DNA from 2 places in the Kitasatospora sp. NPDC091276 genome. Region 1 is predicted to be linked to the other one. Evidence: riboswitches for the same ligand, from Rfam matches in the RefSeq annotation. Region 1 holds a riboswitch; the other holds the start of a gene.

Region 1 (5,359 bases):
GTGACCGGCTACGACCTGGCGCCGGAGGCGCTGCGGCGGGCGGAGAAGGGCGGCGTCCGTCCGGCGCGGTCCGCGACCGAGGCGGTGCGGGAGGCCGACGTCGTCATCAGCATGCTGCCGGCCGGCCGGCACGTGCTGGCCGCCTACGCCGACCTGCTGCCCGCCGCCCGCCCGGGAACGCTCTTCGTCGACTGCTCCACGATCGACGTCGCCGACGCCCGGGCGGCGCACGACCTGGCCGTGACCGCCGGGCACCGGGCGGTGGACGCGCCGGTCTCCGGCGGGGTGGTCGGTGCCACGGCCGCGAGCCTCACCTTCATGGTCGGAGCCGCCGAGCCGGACTTCGAGGCGGTCCGACCGGTGCTGGAGGCGATGGGCCGCAAGGTCGTGCACTGCGGATCCCCCGGAGCGGGGCAGGCCGCGAAGATCTGCAACAACATGATCCTGGGCATCTCGATGATCGCGGTCAGCGAGGCCTTCGTGCTCGGAGAGAGCCTCGGACTCAGCCACCAGGCCCTCTACGACGTCGCCTCGACCGCCTCCGGCCAGTGCTGGGCGCTCACCACCAACTGCCCCGTCCCCGGGCCGGTGCCGACCAGCCCGGCCAACCGCGACTACGCGGCCGGGTTCGCCGCCGCCCTGATGGCCAAGGACCTCGGACTCGCCGCCGGGGCCGCCGACGCCGCGGGCCTGCCCACGAACCTCGGACGCAGGGCGGCGCAGCTGTACGCGGACTTCGCGCAGGCCGACGGCGGCGCCGGCCTGGACTTCTCGGCGATCATCACCACCCTGCGGGAGGACGGCAAGTGACCGGCTACGAGACGATCCTGGTCGAGCGCAAGGGCCGGGTGGGGCTGATCACGCTCGACCGGCCCAAGGCGCTCAACGCGCTCAACACCCAGCTGATGAACGAAGTCGTGCAGGCGGCAACGGAGTTCGACCGTGCCCCGGAGATCGGCGCGCTGGTCATCACCGGCTCGGAGAAGGCCTTCGCGGCCGGCGCCGACATCAAGGAGATGCAGTCGCTCGACTTCGTCGACGCCTACCTCGGCGACTGGTTCGCCGCCTGGGACCGCTTCGCCGCGCTGCGCAAGCCGGTGGTGGCGGCGGTGGCGGGCTACGCGCTGGGCGGCGGCTGCGAGCTGGCGATGCTGTGCGACGTCCTCCTGGCGGCGGACACCGCGAAGTTCGGGCAGCCGGAGATCAAGCTCGGCGTGATCCCGGGCATCGGCGGCTCGCAGCGGCTGACCCGGGCGGTCGGCAAGGCGAAGGCGATGGAACTGTGCCTGACCGGCCGGATGATGGGCGCCGAGGAGGCCGAGCGGGCCGGCTTGGTCTCCCGGATCGTCCCGGCGGGCCAACTGCTGGCCGAGGCCCTGACGGTGGCCGGGACGATCGCGGCGATGTCCACCCCGGCAGCGGTCATGCTCAAGGAGAGCGTCAACCGCTCGTACGAGACCACGCTCGCCGAGGGCGTGCGCTTCGAACGGCGCCTGTTCCACGCCGCCTTCGCCACGGCGGACCAGAAGGAGGGCATGGCGGCCTTCGCCGAGAAGCGCCCGCCGGAGTTCCTTCACCGCTGACGGTCCGAGCGCTTCGCGGCGCGATGTGGCGCGATGCGGCGGACGATCCCTTGACCGGATCTTCTCCGTCTCGCCGTGACGGGCCGTCATGTTGTGACTCCGCCGCTGGGGGAAGTCCGGTCCGAATCCGGCGCCGACCCGCAACGGTAGGCCGCCGATCCGATGTCGGCGGCGAGCCCGGGTACCCGGCGGCGGAGGTGTGTCGTCCCCTCCTCCCGTCGTGGTCTGCGGGCCGGAGCTCCGAGGGCTGCCCGGCTTGTTGCCGCCGTCCTCCGGGCCCCTGCGTGCGGGCCCGGAAAGGCCCACCGTGTCCTCGTTCCGACGCCCCCTGCGCCTCTTCGCGATACCCGCGCTCGCCCTCGCCACCGTCCTCCCGACGGCCGCTGCCGCCCACGCGGCACCGCCATCGGCTCCGCGAGCGGTGAGGGAGTCTCACCATGCGGACGGCTTCCGTGAATTCCGCGTCGGCCCCGGCGGTTTGCCCCTAAGCTGGCGACGCAGCTGGTTCGTCCTGCCCGCCAGGCAGGACGTCGCAAGAGGGAACCCGGTGGGAATCCGGGACTGCCCCGCAGCGGTGAGTGGGAACGACCGCCGTCATACGCACTGGACCCGGGACGGGTCTGGGAAGCGATGGCCAGTAGGTACCGGACGCCGACAGGCACGGTGCGCCCACGAGTCCGAAGACCTGCCCGTTGCCCGCCCGCGGACCGTTCCGCGTGCGGATATCCCGGTGACCTCGTGGGCGGGTCGGCGACCATACCAGGCGGGTCCGGCACGTGCATCGACGTGAGCCGCCGCCCGGTTCGTCATCCCTTCGCGCTCTCGTCCCGTCCCCGGGTACTTGAGGAGCCAGACTCGCGAAGGAGAGTCCCTTGACCACGAAGTCCGCGGCCGCGGCAACCAGGGCCACCGTGTACGGCTACCCCCGGCAGGGCCAGGGCCGGGAGCTGAAGAAGGCCATCGAGGGCTACTGGAAGGGCACGGTCACCGCCGACGCCCTGCGGGAGGCGGCGGTCGGCCTGCGCCGGGAGAACTGGGCGCAGCTCGCCCAGGCCGGGGCCTCGGAAGTGCCCACCGGCGACTTCTCGCTCTACGACCACGTACTGGACACCACGGTCGCCGTCGGCGCGATCCCGGCCCGCCACCGGGCGGCCGTCGAGGCGGACGCGCTGGACGGCTACTTCGCCATGGCGCGCGGCACCCAGGAGGTCGCGCCGCTGGAGATGACCAAGTGGTTCGACACCAACTACCACTACCTGGTGCCCGAACTCGGCCCGGACACCGTCTTCACCGCGGACCCGGCCAAGGCCGTCGGGGAGTTCCGGGAGGCGCTGGCGCTCGGCCACACCGCACGCCCCGTGCTGGTCGGCCCCCTCACCTACCTGCTGCTCGCCAAGCCCGCCCCCGGTGTCGCCGAGGACTTCCAGCCGATCACCCTGCTGGACCGGCTGCTGCCCGTCTACGCGCAGCTGCTGGCGGACCTGAAGGCGGCCGGCGCCGAGTGGGTGCAGCTGGACGAGCCCGCGCTGGTGCAGGACCGCACCCCGGCCGAGCTGAACGCCGCCGCCCGCGCCTACCGTGAGCTGGGCGGCCTGGCGGACCGTCCGAAGCTGCTGGTCGCGAGCTACTTCGACCGCCTGGGTGAGGCCCTGCCGGTGCTGGCCAAGGCCCCGGTCGAGGGCCTGGCGCTGGACTTCACGGGGCCCGCCGCGGCGAACCTGGACGATCTGGCCGCCGTCGGCGGGCTGCCCGGCAAGCGGCTGGTCGCCGGGGTGGTCGACGGGCGCAACATCTGGATCAACGACCTGGAGAAGTCGCTGGCCACCCTGGCGACCCTGCTGGGCCTCGCCGAGCGGGTCGACGTCGCGCCGTCGTGCTCCCTCCTGCACGTGCCGTTGGACGCCGCCGCCGAACGCGACGTCGACCCGCAGATCCTGCGCTGGCTCGCCTTCGCCAAGCAGAAGGCCAGGGAGGTGGCGCTGCTGGCCCGGGGCCTGCGCGAGGGCACGGGGGCGATCGCCGCCGACCTGGCCGCCAACCGCGCCGACCTCGCCTCGCGCGCCAACTCGCCGATCACCCACGACCCGGCGGTGCGCGCCCGTACCGCCGCCGTCACCGCCGACGACACCCGCCGCGCCCAGGCCTACCCGCAGCGGGCCGAGGCCCAGCGCGCCCGGCTCGGCCTGCCGCTGCTGCCGACCACCACGATCGGCTCGTTCCCGCAGACCTCCGAACTGCGGGTCGCGCGGGCCGACCTCACGGCGGGCCGGATCGACGCCCCGGCCTACCGGGAGCGCATCGAGGCGGAGGTCCGGGAGGTCATCGCCTTCCAGGAGAAGGCCGGACTGGACGTCCTGGTGCACGGCGAGCCCGAGCGCAACGACATGGTCCAGTACTTCGCCGAACAGCTCACCGGCTACCTCGCCACCCGGCACGGCTGGGTGCAGTCCTACGGCACCCGGTACGTGCGCCCGCCGGTCCTGGCCGGGGACATCTCCCGCCCGCACCCGATGACCGTCGACTGGTTCGGCTACGCGCAGGGCCTCACCGACCGCCCGGTCAAGGGCATGCTCACCGGCCCCGTCACGATGCTCGCCTGGTCCTTCGTCCGCGACGACCAGCCGCTCGGCGACACCGCCCGCCAGGTCGCCCTCGCCCTGCGCGACGAGGTCACCGACCTGGAGGCCGCCGGCGCGGCCGTCGTCCAGGTCGACGAGCCGGCCCTGCGCGAGACCCTGCCGCTGCGCGCCGCCGACCGCCCGGCGTACCTGGCGTGGGCGACCGAGTCCTTCCGCCTCGCCACCTCCGGGGTACGGGCCGACACCCAGGTCCACACCCACATGTGCTACGCCGAGTTCGGCGCGATCATGACGGCGATCGACGAACTCGACGCGGACGTCATCTCGCTGGAGGCCACCCGCTCGCACATGGAGGTCGCCGGCGAACTCGCCGGGGCCGGCTACCCGCGCGAGGTCGGCCCGGGCGTCTGGGACATCCACTCCCCGCGCGTCCCGAGCACCGACGAGGCCATCGCCCTGCTGCGCGCGGGCCTCGCGGCCATCCCCGCCGAGCGGCTCTGGGTCAACCCCGACTGCGGCCTGAAGACCCGCGGCTGGACCGAGACCCGCGCCTCGCTCGACAGCCTCGTCGGCGCCGCCCGCCACCTGCGCGCGGAGCTCGCCGGCTGACCCCCCGGTGACGCGACCCGGCCGGGCCCCGCACGCCGTGCGGCGCCCGGCCGGGTCGGCCCGGGACCGTCCCCGGGCGGGCTGCCGCAACGGCGGCCCGGCCCGTTTCACCCGGACCCGGTTAGCCCGAGGTTCTGGTAGATCTCCGTCGTCACCGTGGAGAAGTTCATGGTCATGAAATGCAGCCCGGGAACTCCCTCGGAGAGCAGGCGTCGGCACATTCCGGTGGCGTGATCGATACCGATCGACCGGACGGCCTTCGGGTTGTCCTGCTGCTTCAGCATGCTTTCGGAAAGCTCGTCGGGAATGGCGGCGGTGGTCAGTGCCGGAATCCTCCGAAGTGACCGGATACTGGTCACCGGCATGATCTCCGGAATGACCGGAACGGTGCAGCCGGCCGATTCCAGTCGATCCCGGAAACGGAGGTAGCTGTCCACGTCGAAGAACATCTGGGTGATGGCGTAGTCGGCTCCCGCCCGGCACTTCTCGATGAAGTGCCTGATCTCGAAATCCCAGTCGGGGGACCTCGGGTGCAGGTCCGGGAAGGCGGCCACACCGACGCAGAAGTCGCCGGACTCCTTGATCAGC
Region 2 (5,359 bases), on a different contig from region 1:
GTACCGGCCCTCGTCGGCGATCCGCAGCAGTCGCGGCAGCAGGTCCTCGCGCAGGGCGCAGCAGGGGCAGTCGTTCACCAGCGGGACGTCGGCGGCGTCGAACCCGCCTCCCGCGTCGCGCAGTTCACGGTGGACGACGCCCTGCGAGGCCTCCCGCAGGTCATGGTGGAGGACCACCGCGTCCACCGCGGCCGCCGCCAACTCCCGGACGGCGGCGCGGCGTTCGTCGGCGTGCAGTCCGGCGACGACCACCACGGGCAGTTTGATCCCGTCCACGCCGCTCACCAGCTGGCCTTGCGGACGCCGGGCAGGTGGCCGGCGTGGGCGTGGACGCGGAGGTTGACCCGGGAGAGGCCGAAGGCGCGCAGGTAGCCGCGGGGGCGGCCGTCGACGGCGTCGCGGTTGCGGATCCGGGTGGCGCTGGCGTCGCGGGGCTGGCGGGCGAGTTCGGCCTGGGCGTCCGCGCGTTCGGCGGGGGCGGTGCCGGGGTGGGCGATGATCCGCTTGAGCTCGGCGCGGCGCTCGGCGTACCGGGCCACGACGGCGCGGCGCTGCTCGTTCTTGGCGATCTTGCTCTGCTTGGCCATCAGACCTTCCCCCCTCGGGCGCGGATGCGGGCGACGGCGGCCTCGATGCCGATCGTGTCGATGGTGCGGATGCCCTTGGCGCTGAGGGTGAGCCGGACGTACCGGCCCTCACCGGGCAGCCAGTAGCGCTTGTGCTGGATGTTGGGGTCGAAGCGGCGGCGGGTGCGGCGGTGCGAGTGCGAGATCGCGTTGCCGAATCCGGGCCGGCGGCCGGTGAGTTGGCAGTGGGCGGACATGGGTGCTCCCTGGCGTCCGGGAATGGGCGGGACGGAGCTCACGTTACACCAGATGAAAATGACTTCCATTTCGGTGTACGGTTTCGCCCCAGCCCCGAACACCCCGCCAACCCGGGAGGACACCCATGGCCCGCAGCGAACTGCGCCCCGTCATCAAGCTCCGCTCCACCGCCGGCACCGGCTACACGTACGTGACCCGCAAGAACCGCCGCAACGACCCGGACCGGATGGTCCTGCGCAAGTACGACCCGGTCGCGCGCCGGCACGTCGACTTCCGCGAAGAGCGCTGAACCCCGCCCGCTCGACGACCGGCACCGACCCGCAGCGACGAAACGGCGCCTCCCCCGGAATCCCGGGGGAGGCGCCGTCGCTGCTCGCTGCCGTCGCTGATCGCAGCCGTCGCTACTCGGCGGCCACCCAGCGCTTCTCCACCCGGGCCAGCTTCCAGTAGGCGATCGCCGCGGCCCAGACCACCACGAACAGCCCGGCGATCGCGTAGCCGACGTTGTCCAGCGAGATGCCCGCGATCCAGCCGGTGACCGGGTCGGTCAGATCGAGCTTCTCGTGCAGCACGCCGACCAGTTCGATGGTGCCGATGACGAAGGCCACCGCGATCGACAGCCCGGTGATCGTCAGGTTGTAGTACACCTTCCGGACCGGGTTCGCGAAGGCCCACTGGTACGCGAAGTTCATGAACGTCCCGTCCAGGGTGTCGAACAGGCTCATCCCGGCCGCGAACAGCAGCGGCAGGCAGACGATCGCGTACCAGGGCAGCCCGGCCGCCGCGCCCGACCCGGCCATCACCATCAGGGTGACCTCGGTCGCGGTGTCGAAGCCCAGCCCCAGCACCATGCCCACCGGGAACATCTGCCCGGGCCGGGTGATCGACCGGGTCGCCCGGTTCAGCACCCGGGCCATGAAGCCGCGCGAGTTGAGGTGCTCCTCCAGCTGCGCCTCGTCGTACGACCCGGCCCGCATCGCCCGGAACACCTTGAGTATGCCGAGCAGCGCGGCCAGGTTGAGCGCGCCGATCAGGTAGAGGAACGCCCCGGAGGCCGTCGTGCCGACCATCCCGAGCCACTTGTGGGTGGCCGAGTCGTCGTCCATCAGCGTGCTGGCCAGCTGCGCGCCGCCCGCCACCAGGGCGGCCATCAGCACCACCATCGAGGAGTGCCCGAGGGCGAACCAGAAGCCGACCGAGACCGGCCGCTTGCCGTCCGCCATCAGCTTGCGGGTGGTGTTGTCGATCACCGCGATGTGGTCGGCGTCGAAGGCGTGCCGCATGCCGAGGGTGTACGCGGTGATCCCGAGGCCCACCCCGAAGACCTGGGTGCCGACCGCGTAGTTGTGGGGCGCGACCAGGAAGACGAGCGTCCCGAAGGCCACCACGTGCATGGCCAGGATCACCCCCATCAGCCCGGCCGTGCGGACGGTGTCCTCGCGCTTCCAGCGGAACGTGGGCAGCACGGACGGTGTCGCCGGCGCCTCGGCGGCGGCGGTTTCGGGCAGGGTCATTCGGGTCACGCTCCAGCACCTCGTGGAAACACTTCGTGAGATGCCGTGGCCGGTCTCCTGGCTTACGGGGGTCCCGTACCCGCCTTCCCAGGTGCGCGAGGCTCCCAGTGGCGTCGTGGGTACGGACGTCTCTCCATCGTCGACGATCACGATGGCCCGATCACAGTGGCGAGGGCCGCTCCGGACTGGGACCCCTGAGGATCCGTCACCGGTCTTCCCGAGCACCACGGCGGGGAACACCGTAGGGGCCAGGACCCACCCTTGCAAGGCTGCGCACCTGCGCAGGTGTCCAGGATCACAGGCCCCCTCCTGCAACAATGTGCGCATGCATCTCGTACCGGCCGACCGCGCGGGCCACCGCACCATCGACGGACACCGGGTCTGCGAGGCCATCGCCGCGATCGGCGACCCCGCGCACGTCCGCACCTGGGCCGAGCGGTTCTCCCTGCTCGCCGACCCCGGGCGGCTCGCCCTCCTGCTCGCCCTCCACCGGGCCGGCCCGCTCGCCGTCTCCGACCTCGCCGTCGCCACCGGCATGCGCGACCCCGCCGTGTCCCAGGCCCTGCGGCTGCTCCGCACCGCGGGCGTGGTCACCGGAGACAAGGACGGGCGGGTCGTGCGCTACCGGCTCGTGGACGAGGCCCTGCGCCCCCTCCTCGACGCGTGCGCCGCCGCCGAACACCACGAGCCCAACACGGCCGTCGGCTGACCGGCTCCCCCCCCCCCGGAGGACGCGCCGGGGCCCGGCCGGAGCAACCCTCGAACGCGGTCAGGCCGCCTGGCAGGCGGGGCACCAGAAGAGGTTGCGCGCGGCGTGCTGCTCCGTCCGGACGTCGGTGCCGCAGACCAGGCAGGGCATCGCGGCCCGCCGGTAGACGTACACCTCGCCGCCGTGGTCGTCGACGCGCGGCGGGCGGCCCATCGCCTCGGGGGTGTGCTCGGGGCGGACGGTGTCGATCCGGCCCGCGCCGACGCCCTCGTGCATCAGGGCGACCAGGTCGGCCCAGATCGCGTCCCACTCGCCCCGGGTGAGGTCGCGGCCGGCGCGGTGCGGGTTGATCCCGTGGCGGAACAGCACCTCGGCCCGGTAGACGTTGCCCACCCCGGCCAGCACCTTCTGGTCCATCAGCAGCGCGGCGACGGTCGTCCGGCTGGCCGATATCCGGCGCCAGGCGGCCTGCGGGTCGGCGTCGGCGCGCAGCGGGTCGGGGCCCAGCCGGGCCGCGACGGCGGCCTTCTCCGCGCCGGTGACCAGCGCGCAGGTGTTGGGGCCGCGCAGGTCTGCGTAGCCGTCGTCGTTGGCCAGCCGCAGCCGGACCAGGCCGACCGGCTCGGGCGCGGGCCCGGTGCCGAAGGCGAAGCCGCCGTAGAGGCCGAGGTGGACGTGCACCCAGGCGCCCTCCTCGAAGCCGAGGAACAGGTGCTTGCCGACGGCTTCGGCCGCGGTGAGCAACTGCCCGTCGATGGCCTTGGCCTCGTCGGCGAACCGGCCCTGCGGACTGGACACCTCGACCGGGCGGCCGCCGAAGGCCTTCCGGTTCTCGGCGGCGAGGCGGTGGATGATGTGGCCTTCCGGCACGGGCGTCAGCTCCCCCGGGGTGGTTCGACAGGACCCGCACATCATCGCAGCCGGCACCGACACCGCCGGATCGTCGCAGGTCAGCGCACCGGCATGCCCATCAGCCGGGCCAGGATGACACGGTCCAGCTCGGCGGCGGTGCCGGCCACGTCCAGGTACGAGTTGTCGATGATCGGCAGCCCGGAGTTGTACCAGCCGGCCATCCGGCCGTGGATCCGCGCCACCTCCTCGTCACCGAGCCGCCGGGTGCCGCCGCGCCGGGCGTTGCGGTGCAGCACGGAGTCCAGGCTGGGCAGCAGCACGACCGGGATCATGCCGGGGCCGATGTGCCGCTTCCAGCCGCCGAGGCCGATGGCCGGGCGGTCCGGGAAGACGGCGTCGTCGATGATGCAGGAGATGCCGTTGGCGAGGTAGTTGCGGCAGGCGAAGCCGCAGGTGCGGCGGGCCAGCCGGTACTGCGCCTCGGAGGCGTCGTTCCAGCCGGACTGCGGGTTGGCGAAGCCGGACTGCACCCACTCGCGGACGTCGTCCAGGCTGATGTGCGCGGTCGGGCTGGGCCGGCGCTCGGCCCAGTACCGGGCGACGGTGGTCTTGCCGGCCCCGGCCGGGCCGATCAGCAGGACGGCGATCGGACTGGTGGGCGCGTGCCGCTGCGGCGGGTGGGCGGGGAGTTGCACGGGCGTGCCGGAGGGCAGCACGAAGTGCCCGGTGGACCCGACGGGGACCGGCGCGCCGGGCGCGGGTGCGGCCGGGGCGGGCGCGGCAACAGGAGCGGGCGGCACCGGAGCGGCCGGAACCGGCGGCGCGGCGGCGGGAACAGGAGCCGGAGCGGGCGGCACCGGAGCGGCCGGAACCGGCGGCGCGGCGGCGGGAACAGGAGCCGGAGCGGGCGGCACCGGCGGCGGCGCGGCGGCCCCCGACGGCTGCGGCCCCGGCGGAGCGACGGGACGCGGCGGGACCTGCCCGCCCCCGGCGTACTGCGTCACGGTCACCTCCCGACACCTCTCAGCGGGGAGACTACACGGCGGCCCGGCGGCGGGCACAGTCCGCCACCGGGCCGCTGACCAGGCGTCAGCGCGTGGCGAGTTGCTCGGCCAGGGCGCGCAGGGCCAGCTCGTACGAGCCGAGCCCGAACCCCGCGATGGTGCCGGAGGCCACCGCGGCGATCACCGAGGTGTGCCGGAAGGTCTCCCGGGCGTACGGGTTGGAGATGTGCACCTCGATCAGCGGCGCGGTGCGCTGCGAGGCGGCGTCCCGCATCGCGTACGAGTAGTGCGTGAACGCGCCCGGGTTGATCACCACGGGCACCTTGCCGTCGGCCGCCTCGTGCAGCCACTCCACCATCTGCTGCTCGGAGTTGGTCTCGTGCACCTCGACCTCGAAGCCGAACTCCTTGCCGAGCGCGGTGCAGCGCTCGACCAGCCCGGCGTAGGAGGTGGCGC

What was found. A riboswitch is a leader RNA that binds a small molecule or an ion and turns the genes downstream of it on or off. The one in region 1 is predicted to bind cobalamin.
Region 2: another riboswitch for cobalamin. It lies ahead of AB0O19_RS06920 (HoxN/HupN/NixA family nickel/cobalt transporter); the one in region 1 lies ahead of metE (5-methyltetrahydropteroyltriglutamate--homocysteine S-methyltransferase).

The regions. Positions count from the first base shown of each region.
Region 1 covers NZ_JBFBFU010000010.1:121,325-126,683, forward strand. Annotated here, with positions in the region: gene mmsB (3-hydroxyisobutyrate dehydrogenase) at 1-810, shown strand, start outside; gene AB0O19_RS14935 (enoyl-CoA hydratase) at 807-1,583, shown strand; cobalamin riboswitch at 1,670-1,791, shown strand; cobalamin riboswitch at 2,069-2,291, shown strand; gene metE (5-methyltetrahydropteroyltriglutamate--homocysteine S-methyltransferase) at 2,456-4,771, shown strand; gene metF (methylenetetrahydrofolate reductase [NAD(P)H]) at 4,879-5,359, opposite strand, start outside.
Region 2 covers NZ_JBFBFU010000004.1:208,227-213,585, reverse strand. Annotated here, with positions in the region: gene AB0O19_RS06940 (GTP-binding protein) at 1-285, opposite strand, end outside; gene rpsN (30S ribosomal protein S14) at 282-587, opposite strand; gene rpmB (50S ribosomal protein L28) at 587-823, opposite strand; gene rpmG (50S ribosomal protein L33) at 949-1,113, shown strand; gene AB0O19_RS06920 (HoxN/HupN/NixA family nickel/cobalt transporter) at 1,226-2,338, opposite strand; cobalamin riboswitch at 2,368-2,582, opposite strand; gene AB0O19_RS06915 (metalloregulator ArsR/SmtB family transcription factor) at 2,664-3,047, shown strand; gene AB0O19_RS06910 (DNA-formamidopyrimidine glycosylase family protein) at 3,108-3,917, opposite strand; gene AB0O19_RS06905 (AAA family ATPase) at 3,998-4,909, opposite strand; gene aroQ (type II 3-dehydroquinate dehydratase) at 4,989-5,359, opposite strand, start outside.